Rudanella lutea DSM 19387: one gene and its partner. The protein of the gene in region 2 interacts with the protein of the main gene of each other region in a pairwise test. Links are inferred from orthologs where the notes say so. Each region holds a gene or a part of one and is shown on either strand. Other genes may lie near its edges.

Evidence for each region.
Region 1: the proteins of dnaE (region 2) and RUDLU_RS0119485 interact in binary tests that used the Escherichia coli proteins (3 or more experiments, as listed by UniProt). The link is inferred for Rudanella lutea DSM 19387 from one-to-one orthologs.

The regions. Positions count from the first base shown.
Region 1 is NZ_KB913013.1:4,702,086-4,708,675, forward strand. Bases 3,769-6,590 are described here. They hold RUDLU_RS0119485 (methionine aminotransferase), read right to left. Parts: upstream 5,875-6,590; coding sequence 4,663-5,874; downstream 3,769-4,662. Other genes in these bases: RUDLU_RS0119480 (LytR/AlgR family response regulator transcription factor), read left to right, coding at 3,769-4,506; RUDLU_RS0119490 (hypothetical protein), read right to left, coding at 5,864-6,043; RUDLU_RS27810 (CRISPR-associated endonuclease Cas6), read left to right, coding at 6,354-6,590. In the rest of the region: RUDLU_RS0119465 (TonB-dependent receptor), read left to right, coding at 1-1,293; RUDLU_RS0119470 (hypothetical protein), read left to right, coding at 1,351-2,004; RUDLU_RS0119475 (histidine kinase), read left to right, coding at 2,009-3,484; more of RUDLU_RS0119480, read left to right, coding at 3,721-3,768. UniProt on the Escherichia coli protein: Shows aminotransferase activity with methionine and histidine as substrates, and to a lesser extent also with phenylalanine.
Region 2 is NZ_KB913013.1:97,962-105,951, reverse strand. The notes cover bases 1,938-6,159. They hold dnaE (DNA polymerase III subunit alpha), read right to left. Parts: upstream 5,771-6,159; coding sequence 2,138-5,770; downstream 1,938-2,137. Other genes in these bases: RUDLU_RS0100510 (DUF6786 family protein), read right to left, coding at 1,938-2,110. Outside these bases: RUDLU_RS0100520 (LPO_1073/Vpar_1526 family protein), read left to right, coding at 1-303; gloA2 (SMU1112c/YaeR family gloxylase I-like metalloprotein), read left to right, coding at 485-874; more of RUDLU_RS0100510, read right to left, coding at 884-1,937; RUDLU_RS0100495 (RNA polymerase sigma factor), read left to right, coding at 6,241-6,864; RUDLU_RS0100490 (tetratricopeptide repeat protein), read left to right, coding at 6,866-7,663; RUDLU_RS26695 (CHAT domain-containing protein), read right to left, coding at 7,703-7,990. UniProt on the Escherichia coli protein: DNA polymerase III is a complex, multichain enzyme responsible for most of the replicative synthesis in bacteria. This DNA polymerase also exhibits 3' to 5' exonuclease activity. The alpha chain is the DNA polymerase catalytic subunit.

The DNA of each region.
Region 1 (6,590 bases), 4.6 Mb from region 2 along the record:
GCGATGGTTTTCCGCGACCCGGCCCAGGCGCAGGCGGGTAACGAAACGGGTCGTGCTACGCTCGATCAGCACAACCGGAATCTGTTTATCAACACCACGTACACCGACTCGTGGGATGAAGGGAAATGGGCTCTGAACACGGGCGTTTCGCTGAGCCACGACACCGACGACATGACCATGGGCGCGTTCGATTTTTCGCGGCAGAACAGTCGGGCGCAGGTGCGGGCCGTGCTGACCCGTGCGCTCCCCGGCAACGGTCAGCTCCTTTTCGGGGCCGAATGGCACGCGATCCGGCTTGGTAACACCGTATTTGGTAACGCCTTCAGCCTAACCGACCAATACGCGGCTACGTTTGCCGAATGGCAGGTGTATGCGGGCCGGAAACTGGCGGTGCAACTCGGAGGCCGTGCCGAATATACCTCGGTGATTGGCCGAATGAACGTGGCTCCGCGCCTGTCGATGGCTTACAAAACAGGAGCCTACAGCCAGGTGTCGCTGGCGGCCGGGCAGTTTTACCAGACGCCCGATTACAACTACCTGTTTCGGAACAAAACCCTCGCGTACGAGCGGGCCGACCACCTGATTCTGAACTATCAGGTAATCAAAAACAAGCGGACGTTTCGGGTCGAGACATTTTACAAAAACTACGCTCAACTGGTGCGTGAGCGGGTGGATACGAGTGCCGTGGCTGGCTTCGACTGGAGAGCCGATTTGGGTAATCCGTACCGGTTTCCCATTGGCCAGACCAATAACACGGGTAAAGGGTACGCCGGGGGATTTGACGTGTTCTGGCGCGATCAGACAAGTATCAAAGGCCTCGATTACTGGGTAACGTATAGCTATGTGGATACGAAGCGACTGTTTCGGAATTACCTTACCCAGGCTACGCCCACGTTTGTATCGACCCACAACCTGAGCCTGATTACCCGCCGGTATGTCGAAAAAATCAGGACGAATCTGGGCCTGACCTATGCGTACACGAGCGGTCGCCCTTACTACAACCCGAACCGACCCGAGAGCGAGTTTCTGACCGACCGTACCCCGCCGGTACACAACGTGAGTTTTTCGGCCAATTATATCACGGCGTTCAAGGGCAATTTTGTGGTGATCTATGCCTCAGTGGATAACCTGCTCAACACCCGCAACGTATTTACGTACCGGTACGCAGCCAACCCCGACGGGCAGCCCGGCCGAACCCGCTACACCGTAGGCCCCACCTCGTACCGCACCTTTTTTGTGGGTGGTGTCATCATGCTTGGCAAGCGCGCCAAAGTCGACCTGAACAAACTCTGATCCCGCGCCATCGACCACCCTTTTAACTCCAAACGTCTAACTTTTACTTATTTCAGTATGAAAACCCTGATTGTATCTCTCGTTGCAGCCCTGATGGGCCTGGTTAGTCCGGTAGTAGCTCAGTCGGAACAGTACACGCAGGCTATGACGGCCGCCCTGAATACGCTGAAAAGCCAGAATATGAAAACGCCCCCGGCCGACATGCTGGCTGCGGCCAACGGATTTGAGCGCATCGCGAGCGTCGAAACCAAAGAGTGGTTGCCGCGCTACTATGCCGGGCTTGAGTACGTATTTCTGGGCTTTATGGGGAAAGATGCGGCCGAAAAAGATGCCTATCTCGACAAAGCCGATGCCCACCTGAAAGCCGCCGATGCCCTCTCACCCGATAACGACGAGTTGGCCGTGTTGCGGGCCTACGTGGCGCAGGCCCGGATGGTGGTCGACCCAATGGCCCGCTGGCAACAGTACGGCCCGCTGTTTCAGGCGGGCATCGAGAAAGCAAAAGCACTCAACCCCGACAACCCGCGCCTGTATGTGCTCGAAGGCTCCTCGCTTATGTACACACCCGAACAGTTTGGGGGTGGACCAGCTACAGCCTGCCCGGTGCTGAAAAAGGCGGCCGAGAAATTTGCTACCTTTAAACCCAAGAGCGACCTCTCGCCCAACTGGGGGCAGTCGCAGATTGCACCTATGCTGGAAAAGTGCAAATAAGCTTATGACCCGCGAACAACTCGAACGACAATTGCACCAATCGTCCAACCGGCCCGCACGGCCTGTGCGGATGCGGGGCTCGGCGTTGGCCCACTTCGATTTTAGCGGGCTCGACCTGACCGATGCCGATTTCAGCTTCTCCGACCTGTCGGGGGCCAATTTCAGCCGGGCCACGCTCCACAACGCCAACCTCAGCTTTTCGTCGCTGGTGAATGCCTCGTTTGTGGATGCTGACCTGACCGGGGCCAACCTCAATTTCAGCGGGCTATCCGGTGCCGACCTCACGGGCGCTGACCTGTCGGGGGTTTCGATGTCGTTCACGGGCCGGGCGCACAACGTGGAGCGGACCAAACTCCCGGCCACACCCATTACACTCACGTATCTGCTCAAAAAACCCGTTTGGGGGGTCTTGATCGGGATGGTGTTGGGGGCCTTGCTCATGTACGGCGTGAGCGGCATTGTGTACTTCACCAATCTGATTGTCACGTCGGGCAACAAGCTCATCGCCGACCTGAACCGGTTCATCGTCTGGCAGAATCTGACCGAGGGCGTCACGGTGTTTCTGCTGGTCTATTTCATGTCCGATTGGTTAGACCGGGCCATTCGGCGCATTTGGGTGCGGCACCTGCTGGTTAGCCTTGCTATTGTACCGGTTTACGTGACTATGGCCTGGGTGACGTACATGCTGTTTGGGAAAGAGGTGTTCAGGCAACTCGCCCGGCAGGCTACGCAACAACCATTGAGTACCCAATCGGCGCCCTGGTATTTTTACGTGTTGGGCGGATTGCTGGTGGGTAATCTGTTTCTGTACGTGCTCCGGCAGGGTCGGCAACTGTCGCGCAAGATAACTGAGCAGGAGTTTGAACTGCTCAACATGGAGAAGCTCAAAACACGGGCTGAACTCGACGCCCTTCAGGCCAAAATAAACCCGCACTTTCTGTACAATGCCCTTAATAGCATTGCCAGCCTGGTGCACGATGACCCCGACAAGGCCGAAGAAATGACCCTGCTGTTGTCGAAGCTGTTTCGGTACTCAACCGGCCGCGATGGCACGCATACGAGCAGCCTTGCCGATGAACTCGACATGGTGCAGACGTACCTACAGGTGGAACACGTCCGTTTCGGCGACCGGCTTCAGTTTGGGGTTTCGCTGGCCGACGAGTCGCTCAATGCTCTGAAAGTACCCCAATTTTTGTTACAGCCCATTGTCGAGAATGCGGTGAAGCACGGCATCAGCAAGCGGGCCGGGCAGGGGCGCATCGATGTTAAGATTTACCAGCAGGACGATTGGGTATTCCTGAGCGTACACGATAACGGCCCGGCATTTCCCGAAGAAATGGGCAGTGGCTACGGTCTGCGGAGCATTAGCGAAAAGCTCCGGCTCCTCTACGGCGATGACGCGCGGGTTGAACTTCAGAATGAACCCTACAAGCAGGTGCTGCTTGGAATTAAACTCAACAGGTTGACAACGAACAATTAACAGTGAACAACGAACAACCATCAACGAGCAGTGAACAACGAACAGTGAACAACGAACAATTAACAGTGAACAACGAACAACCATCAACGAACTACTTGCTGGAATTAGGCAACTGTTCACTGCCATTGCCAACTGCTCACTGTTGGTTGCTCACTGTTAGCTGTTCACTGTTCATTGTTAGTTGCTCACTGTTGGTTGTTCACTGTTCGTTGCTCACTGATCACCGCTCTACTACCATGAACTTTCCGCTTAAAACGATCCTGATTGACGACGAAGCGTTGGCCATTTCGCGCCTGAAACGGTTATTGGGCAAACAGCCCGGTGTGTTTTCGGTGATTGGCGAAGCCGCTAACGGGGCCGAGGGGTTGGCCCTGGTTGAGGCTCAACGGCCCGATGTGATCTTCCTCGATATTGAAATGCCCCTGCTCAACGGGTTCGAAATGCTCGCGCGCCTGACCTACATGCCGCTCGTTATTTTTGCGACGGCATACGACCAATACGCTATCCGGGCGTTTGAGGAGCACTCCATAGATTACCTGCTTAAGCCGATTGAGGCCGAGCGGCTGGAGCGGACGATCCATAAAATCAGGTCGGTGGTGGAGCTGGGAAGTCGGTCGGAAAGCGCCAATCACTTTCCCAATGCCGACAATCTGTTCAAGTTGCTCGAACGGATGCAGCCCAAAAGGGAAATTCACTCGATTTCTGTCAAAACAGGGGATAAAATCAAGCTTATCCCGCTACCTGAGATTGCGTTTTTCGAAGCCGAAGACAAATACGTATTCCTCTCGACCACCGACGGGCAGAAGTTTCTGACTTCCTATACCATCACCACCTTATCCGAAAAGCTCCCCGATACGTTTGTCCGGATCAGCCGTTCGGCTTTGGTCAATGTACACCGCATCAGCGAGGTCGTGAAGCATTTCGACGGTAAGTTTCTGATTGTCCTGAGCGACAAAAAAGGCACCAAACTCACCAGTGGTTCTACGTACGCTGAGGCCGTTAAAAGCTTATTGGAAATCTGATTGGCTTTACCGTTTATGGTTGGTTGTCAAATTATGTGGAAGTCGTGTGGCTACGGCCGAACCGTCGGACCGCAAAGGGCAGAGCTACACAGGATGCCGGGTCGCTACAAAAATTGTCAGACAATCGTTTTAACCAAAAACGATGAACTAAAAACCCTAAACCAAGCTATTCGACCACGCTTTCAGCCGCGAGCCGGCTTCGCGGAGCATGGCATCGTCTTTGGCAAAACAAAAACGCAGCATCCGGTAGTCGCGTCGGTCGTGATAAAACACCGATAACGGAATCGAAGCCACCCCAATTTCGTGGGTCAGGCGGATGGCCAGTTCGGTGTCGGGTTCGTCGGTGAGGTGCCCGTAAGCGAGCGTCTGAAAAAACGTGCCCTCGGTCGGGATGTACCGAAACGGCGAACCGGCGATGGCATCGAGAAACGTATCCCGTTTTCGCTCATAAAATGCCGATAGGCTCTGGTAGTGTTCGGGCTGTTGCAGGTACCGCGCGAGGGCGTACTGCATGGGTGTCGGGACGCTGAACGTCACAAACTGATGAATCTTCCGAAAAGCGGCTGTCAGCGCTTTGGGGGCGAGGCAGTACCCAATTTTCCAGCCCGTTACGTGGAATGTTTTGCCGAATGACCCGCACACAAACGTCCGCTCGCGCAGGATAGGGTGGGTCATGAGCGAATGATGTTGCCGACCGGCGCCGACCTGCCGGTCGAACACGATATGCTCGTACACCTCGTCGCTAATAACCAATAAGTTGTGGGCTTCGACGATGGCTGCCAGCTGATCCACGTCATCGCGGGTCCAGACGCGCCCCGTGGGGTTATGGGGCGTATTGACCATAATGAGCCGGGTGCGCGGGGTAATTTTCGCCCGAACGGCATCCCAGTCGATGGCATAATGGGGTGGAGCCAGCGACACGTACACCGGCACCCCGCCATTTAGTTCGATGGCCGGTACGTAACTGTCGTAAGCAGGTTCGAATACAATCACCTCATCGGGACCACCGCCCGCACCGTTGGCTTGTACCACCGTTGAGATGGCTACGGAGAGCGCTTCGGTCGCACCCGAAGTCACCGTGATTTCGTCGGCAGGGTGGTAAGCAACCCCGTAATCGGCCTGTACCTTAGTCGCAATAGCCTCGCGGAGATCGGGCACGCCCGGCATGGGAGCATACTGATTATGGTTCTGGGCCATAGCCTCGGTTACCAGGGCCAGCAGGGCCGGGTCGGCCGGGAAACTCGGAAACCCTTGTGACAGGTTGAGGGCACCTGTCTGGGTAGCCAGTGCCGACATTACGGTGAAAATGGTGGTGCCCACGTTGGGCAGTTTGTCGGGTAGGGTGGGCAGGGGGCCGTTAGCGAGCATGGCGAATCAGAACGACTTTTTTCCCTGTTTCAACATGCAGAACTTCTTTCGATATGGCCGGCTTCACGGCCCTGAACCCAGCAACAGCCACTAAGGCAATTACCCACAGCAAGACAAACAGGCGGGCAAATGGATTCAGCGGGGCGGTTTGTTTTTCGATCAGTTCCATAAACAGGCAGTAACGATGGGCGACACGCGTACGGTCACAGGGTGATTGGTATTGTCCCTATTCCAGATAGAGTATTAGTATTTATAGTCTATTGAAATAGTATTCTATGGCAAAGAAACGGGTTTTCTGGTATTGTTCATGCCTATAAGGTCTTAAAATGTGAGTAAATACTGAGTGACTTGAGTAAGTGGCGGAAAGTGTTTGGGAGTAAGGCAAAAAAAATCGCAAAAAAGTGATACGTCATATACATCGTATTACACTTCTTCTATTTTTGCGAATCCTAAGTTTTAACCTTGCTTTAACCACACTTTTGAAACGTATCCGCTACCTCACCATTCGGTTCGATGCATCAATCGACCGTAACGAACTTTCTGCTTTTCGGGGTGCTATTGCTACTGCTGTTGGCCCTGACTATACACTCTTCCATAACCACGACGAACAAGGGCCGGGCGGTTATGCCTATCGGTACCCGGCTATTCAGTACAAGCGGATTGGCCGTAACCCGCTTTTGGTGTGTGTGGAAGCGGGCGTTGACGAAATTCATCAG
Region 2 (7,990 bases):
GATTCTCTGATACTACATCACAAAATATTTAATAATGGCCGAATATCGTTCACACAGATACCTTTGACCCATGCACAAAAAATTGTCGTAAAATCCGTATATGATTTGTATGAGGAGAATGCCAGTATAAGACAACAGAATGTGAATAAATTTATGGAAGAGTGGAACAAACAACCGAATTTAAATAAACTTAGAGAATGGTGGGATAGTATCAATGCAGGAATACAACTGACCTCCGTTGGAAAAGTCTTAGCTCATTCAAACGCCCAAAGATGTGACAAAAACCTGCCATCATTAAACTAAAAATAGCCAGTACCTCACAGGCGCTTGACTCATTAACAGGGGATGTGGTAAATCACCTTTCTTCCTCGTACCAACTTATACTGTATATTGACAGTTGAGCACTAATAAGTACATTTCCGTTATGTAGCCTATTTTATGCATAATTATTTCCCCCTATCTTCGGCCAACAATAGTAATCCAGATGCTCGCGCTTCAACACGTTCACCACATTGCTATTATTGGGTCAGATTATGAGGTTTCGAAACGATTTTACACCGAAGTGCTGGGCCTGACGGTCATTCAGGAGGTGTACCGGGCCGAGCGGCAATCGTATAAGCTCGATCTGGCGCTCCATGGGCAGTACGTGATCGAGTTGTTTTCATTTCCGAATCCGCCCGCGCGGCCGTCGCGGCCCGAGGCCACGGGGCTGCGTCACCTTGCCTTCGCCGTTGCCGATGTGCAGGCGACCGTCGATGCCCTGCAAAAACACGGTATCGAGGCCGAACCCATCCGCACCGACGAGCTCACCGGCAAGACGTTTACGTTCATTGCCGATCCCGACGGCCTACCCATCGAATTTTACGCGTCGTAACGAAACCGGCTACGGCAACGCTTTTCTAATCTGATCGAGCGATACGCCCAGCACCTTGCGGGCTATTTCGTCGAGTTTGGCCCGGTCGCCGGTCAGGTGCAGTACCTTGTGGGTGTGTCGCAATGAGCCGCCCGGACCTAAAAAGGCCCCCGGCGATACGCTTTCCAACTCATAAAACGGCCCCATCTGCGAGCCGTCGGCCAACGGACCATCGTTGTACGCATTCACGGCATCGCCCAGGTACGGGGCGGGCACCAGCTTCCAGGCCTGATTGAGGTACGTCCCCTCCTTGTCAACCTCGAACAACGTGAGCGTCAGCACCTCATTACCGGCATCGTAGCTACCGGCCACCGGCTTGGCCCGCTTGCCGGTAAGTCCAATTTTACCCCGACTTTTACCATCAGCCTTGAAGAATAGTACGCCGTTCTGGTACGTAATTCGTTCGGGCGGAATGGCCCCGAAATAATCGGTAGTGACTACAGGACCCGTACCGGCTTGCTCGTATGGCACCACAATGGTTGTCTGGTCGCTGGGCATGAGCATATCGAGCACCCAGAGGCAGGGTGCCCCGGTTTCGCGTGTCCAGGCCGACGTACCGATATTAGTCAGTGCATTTTCGGTCAGATACCCAACCGGCCGGATATCGTCACCGAGTGCCATTCCGAGCGCTTCGCCCACCTGCTGCCGGGACAGCAACCGCACAGCCCGGTCGAGACGAATGGCAAGCTGCGTACCGCTGTAATTGAGCAGGGTGGCTTTTTTCTCCATCACCAGCTCGCGCGGCTGCCGCGACACCACGGTCCAGGGCTCTGTATCAATAGCCGCCGGGGTCTGCCAATTGGCAAACTCCATACGGGTGCCGGGCTTGAAAAACAGGCTATATTGCCCCCCTTCCGGACCAAGCCACAACCGATTTTCGCCCCCGTAGGCATTCATGTGGGGTTGCGGCTCACCCTCAAACGCTTTGTAGTTGACCCAGCCAAAACTTTGACCGGCCGCGCCATTAGCTGTTGAGGTAAATACCTTACCCTGATACCGGGCCGACACAATCACCTGCGCCAGGCTATCGTCGGGATCGGTCAGGAGGGCCAAATCGGGGTCCTTGGCTTTCAGAAATTGGAGGTCGTACCCAAAGGTTCCAGGCTGATTCATGGTATCGGATGGTTGATTGGCCGACGTGCAGGCCACCAACCCAGCCATCAGATACAAACAGGGCAACAATCGGGCAGGCTTCATACGGCAGTACGGCGTTTGGTGTAACGGTTAAGCTACCTTACAAACCACGCCATCCAGCTTTTCTAATCCCCGAATAAACGTATTGGCCGGACTAACCTTCACCGTTCTTGACAACAAACTCACTTCGATGCGCTCGTCGGGGTCCGACACGTTCAGTAAAAACGTGCAATTGCCGGGGTGAGCCGCTACCAGCTCGTTGATCTGGGCAATCATCTGCGCGTTAACGGATTGCAGCGCCAGCGACACCCGAACTTCCTTGCACATTTTCTCGCGCATCTCAGTCAGCAGCCGGATGTTGGTTGCCTTAAACTCCAGTTGGTCGGAGTTCCAGCGGTTTTGGGTCTTGCCCGTCACGTGCAGAAAGCGCCCCAGCTCAATGTATTGGCCCATTCGGACGTAATCTTCGCCAAACAGGGTCATCTCCATCGAACCCGAATAATCTTCGAGCTTGAAGATCACAAACGGGTTTCCATTTTTAGCGATCCGCTGCATCACCGACGAGACAATACCTGCTACTTTGATTTCGGGCGTCCGTACCTCATACACCTTGTCGAGCGTGCAGTTACAAAAGCCATCTATTTCAAGCTTGAATTCATCGAGTGGGTGGCCCGTAATGTAGAAGCCAACCACGTCCTTTTCAAACTTCAGCTTTTCAATCTGATTCCATTCGGGAACAATGGGTGGCTTGGGTTTCGGAATCATGGGGTCCCCTCCTGCCCCACCAAACAGCGACTGCTGACTCGCCGACTTTTCGGCGTGGTAGTTGTTGGCGTACCGGATAATTTTTTCCAGATACGTACCTGTTTCGCCCGCGGGCACTTCGAAATACTGCGCCCGGTGGTACTCATCGAGCGCATCAAAAGCACCGGCATACGCCAGCGATTCGAGGGTTTTCTTGTTTACCGTTCTGAGGTTTACCCGTACCGCAAAGTCGAAGATATCCCCATACGGCCCACCAGCTTTCCGCTCTTCGATAATTGCTTCAACGGCGGCATCGCCAGCCCCTTTGATTCCCCCCAATCCAAAGCGGATTTCGCCTTTTTTGTTCACCCCAAATACGCGCTCCGATTCGTTTACGTCTGGGCCCAATACCGGGATACCCAAGGCTTTACATTCTTCGAGGAAGAACGTAATCTTTTCGATGTTGCCCAGGCAAGACGTCAATACGGCCGCCATGTATTCGGCGGGGTAATATGTTTTTAAGTACGCCGTCTGGTAAGCGACAAAAGCGTAACAAGTTGAGTGCGACTTATTGAAAGCATACGACGCAAACGCTTCCCAGTCGGTCCATACTTTTTCGCAGATTTTCAGGTTCAGTCCGTTGGCTTTGCAGCCATCCATAAACTTACCTTTCATCTTATCGAGTACGTCCTTCTGCTTCTTCCCCATCGCCTTCCGAAGCACGTCGGCGTCGCCTTTGGTAAAGTTGCCGAGCTTCTGCGACAAGAGCATCAGCTGCTCCTGATACACCGTAATGCCATACGTATCAGCCAGATACTCCTCCATTTCGGGAAGATCATACTTCACCTCCTCGCGGCCGTGTTTCCGGTTAATAAACGTCGGGATGTACTGAATCGGGCCGGGTCGGTACAGGGCGTTCATCGCAATGAGGTCCTCAAACCGGTCGGGTTTCAGGTCCTTCATGTACTTCTTCATCCCGTCGGATTCGAACTGGAAAATGGCGTTGGTTTCGCCCCGCTGAAACAGTTCGTACGCTTTGGGGTCGTCGAGCGGAATATCATCAATATCTGTTTCGACCCCGTTTACGAACAGCCCTCCGTGGTTTTGCTTCACCAGCCGCAGGCATTCCTTAATGATGGTGAGGTTTCGTAACCCCAAAAAGTCCATCTTGATTACCCCCGCGTCCTCAATTACCTTACCCTCATACTGGGTGATAATCAGGTTGGTATCTTTAGAAGTTGATACCGGAACAATGTTCGACAAATCGTCGGGCGCAATGATGATCCCGGCCGCGTGAACCCCCGTGTTTCGCACTGTACCTTCGAGCCGACGCGCCTGCTGAAGCACATTCTGTACCTTTTCGGTGTCAATCAGCTTCATGGCCCGCCCCACGCTCTGATCGCCCGCTTCGAGCGCCCGCATCCGCTTCACGTTCTCGACCTCTTCGGGCTGAATCAGGTTGGAAAGCCCACCCGGCCCGTCGATCGGATCTTCGAAAATCCGACGGAGCGTCATGTTGTACGTCGGCTTGTCGGGTACCAATTTAGCGAGTGCGTTGGCGTCGTTGAGGGGCAGGTCCATCACGCGCGACACGTCTTTGATCGCCGATTTGGCCGCCATGGTACCGTACGTGACAATAGCCGCCACTTGCTGCTTACCGTACTTCTGCACCACATAGTCGATCACCTTTTGCCGACCTTCATCGTCAAAGTCCGTATCAATATCGGGCATTGATTTCCGGTCGGGATTCAGGAACCGTTCGAAAAGCAGATCGTACTTAATAGGGTCGATGTTGGTAATACCGATGCAATACGCCACTGCACTGCCGGCGGCCGACCCCCGGCCCGGCCCCACCATCACGCCCAAATCCCGCCCAGCCTTGATAAAGTCGGCTACGATCAGGAAGTAGCCCGCAAAGCCCATTGTCTTGATCGTGAACAACTCAAAATCCAGGCGCTCCTGTACGTGCGACTCAATTTCGCCGTAGCGTTTACGGGCCCCTTCGTACGTCAGGTGCTTCAGGAATTCCCACTGATTGGCTACATCGTCGTCGTGAATTTGAAACTCACTGGGAATCGGGAAGTTAGGTAGCAGAATATCCCGTTTCAGCTTGAGCGTTTCTACCTTGTCGACAATCTCGTTGGTGTTGTCAATAGCCTGCGGCAGGTCATGAAACAAGGTGCTCATCTCCTGCGTGTTCTTGAAGTAGAACTGATCGGAGAAGAACGCAAACCGGGTATTTTTGGGCATCACCTCGTCGTCGCTGAATTCCTTCATCGAAGGGGTGCTCTGCTTTTCACCGGTATTTACGCACAGCAGAATGTCGTGCGCTACCCAATCATCGCGGTCAACATAGTGCGAGTCGTTGGAGGCAATAATTTTTACATTATGCTTTACCGCAAACTTCACCAGAACCTCATTCGCCCTGATCTGATCGGGAATCTCGTGGCGTTGTAGCTCCACATAATAGTCTTCACCAAACCGGTCGAGCCACCATTTAAACTCTTTTTCGCCCTCTGCTTCCCCTTTTTTCAGAATCGTTTTGGGCACAATAGCGCCAATACAGCAGGTGGTAGCAATGAGGCCCTCTTTGTACTTATCAATAAGCTCCTTGGTCACACGGGGGTATTTGCCGTACAGGCCCTCCATGTAACCCAGTGAGCACAACTTCACCAGGTTTTTGTAGCCGGTTGGATTTTTGGCAAGCAACAGCTGATGGTACCGAACATCTTTTTGCTCTTTAGTGAATTGCTTACGCGTATGATCTTCGACCACGTAAAACTCGCACCCGACAATAGGCTTGATTCCCTGCTTAGCCGCTTCGGCTACAAACTCAAACACACCAAACATATTGCCGTGATCGGTGATTGCCACCGCGGGCATATTGTCGGCCTTTGCTTTTTTGATAAGCTTCTTAATATCAGCCTGTCCGTCGAGCAGGGAGTATTGAGTGTGGCAATGAAGGTGAGAGAACTGCATAAATGACCTGTTTACTGGCCTAAAATTACGGGTTTTGTCTATGTCTTCTGTTATAAAAAATTGGTAAACCCGTAACCTATCTCAAAGCCAGTCAGTAAAGGGCAGGCATCCATCCACTTGTTCACTTTCTTCCTGATCAATCAATACAGAAAACATAATTGTTTATGTCTGAAGTTAGCAGACCCATTAATTTTGTGGAACCCATAAAAGTTTTTATACCAACAAACAAGCGGCTCGTGAGTTACGCCCTGCACGAACCGGAGCTGCATTCTTTTAGGTAAAAAATAAATGCATTAGAATAAATAACCTGTTTTTGCAAACCCAATATATGTTCATTAGTATTATTATAAACCCTCTGCGCACAGATGTTTAGAGGTGTTACCACCCATCATAAAGTTGGGCTTTTTATGCAGCTCAAAAATTTTTTTTACAATCGCGATTACATTTCGACCTCCTCAAACGACTGATATATGTCAGGTACGAAACGGACACTAAACAGCTTATCTGATACCGACCTTTTAGCAGGTATCAAAACAGGTGATGGCATTGAACGAGCCATGCGGTTCATTTATCAATCTCATTACCGGATGCTGGAAAGCTATGTGTGCAACAATAGTGGTGACCCGGACGACGCAGCCGATTTGATTCAGGAGGTAATGGTTACGTTTATCGAATTGGTGCAGAAAGACAAGTTTCGGGGTGAGACAACGGTAAAATCGTTTTTGTACACCCTCACCCGGAATTTGTGGATCAGCGAATTACGTAAGCGCGGTAACGACGCCAAGCGTAATGAGGAATTTGAAACGAGCCGGGACACTCTCGAAGCTGATGCCGCTCAGTATGTTATGTACAAGGAGGCTCAGAAGACTATAGTGGCTTTGTTTGATAAACTCGGAGCCGTCTGTAAGCAGATTCTGACCTTGTTTTACTACGAAGATCTTTCAATGAAAGAGATTATGGAACGTACTGAATATGATAACGAACAGGTAGTTCGGAATCGAAAGTATAAATGCTTGAAAGAGTTAACGGATCTGGTAAACTCCTCGCCAGCCACTTTTGATAACATAAAAGCTGCGTTGCAGCGCACCAAATGACATGGAACAGCTCGAACGGATTGATCGGTATCTAGACCGAACATTGCCTGTTGATGAAGCAGATAAGCTGGAGCAAATGCTTCAGATTGACTTCGAGTTGCAAAGTCTGCTGGATCGGGTTACAATCGTCAAAGACGCCGTCCGGTCGGCAGGCCTTCGCAATCAGGTCCGCGATCTGCATTTCCAGTTTATGCACGAACTGGATCTGGACCAACCTGGTGATGATGTCTCTGACACGGCACCCGAGAAGGTAATAGTACGGCCACTCTGGTACCAGCAGCCCGTCCGGTGGACGGCCCGAATTGCCGCCAGTGGCTTGTTGCTCCTGCTCGGGTACGGCACATTCCAGTACGCCACCACGAACGTCGGGACGCTGTATAGTGCGAAGTTTATAAAGTACGAGTTGCCCAATACCAGGGGTTCTGAAGAAGCCAAAACGTCGCTCGACGTTCTGTATCAGGCAGGTAATTACGATGCAGTCATTGAGGCATTTATGACCTCACCGACGCAGACGCAGCGCGATCAGTTTCTGACGGCAATGGCCTATCTGCAGAAGGAACAGTATGGTCAGGCAATCGAGCGGTTCAGTACGCTTCGGACCCTGAACGAACAGAACAACCGGCAACTATTTGAACAGGAAAGCGACTACTATCTGGCGTTGGCTTACCTGGGCAACGAGCGAATTGATGAAGCCTATTCGCTCTTTAAGAAGATCAAAAACACCCCTCGTCACCTCTACAACCAGAACGTGACGGAGCAGGATTTATGGAAACTAAACCTGTTGCGGTGGAAAAAGTAATATGAAGTTATATCATATGGGTTAGGTAATTCGGAAAGGTCACTGTGCAATCGCAGTGACTTTTTTTTGTTTCATCAGCCGCCAGGCGCCCCCTCCCATCACCAGCAACGCAATGGCCAGCAGTCCGATGGTTCGGGCATTGAACGGCGCTTCTGGTTCGGACGGTGACCCGATAAATACCAAATGCGACCAGTACTGGGGCGAATGAAACTGGGCGTAACGGCCATCGTGCAGCAGATCGAGCTTGGCCAGTTGCAACGAACGCGCAATGGAGTTGCCCTCCCGCAGGTGGCAGTAGAATTTCATACTGATATAGGCCGTAGCCCG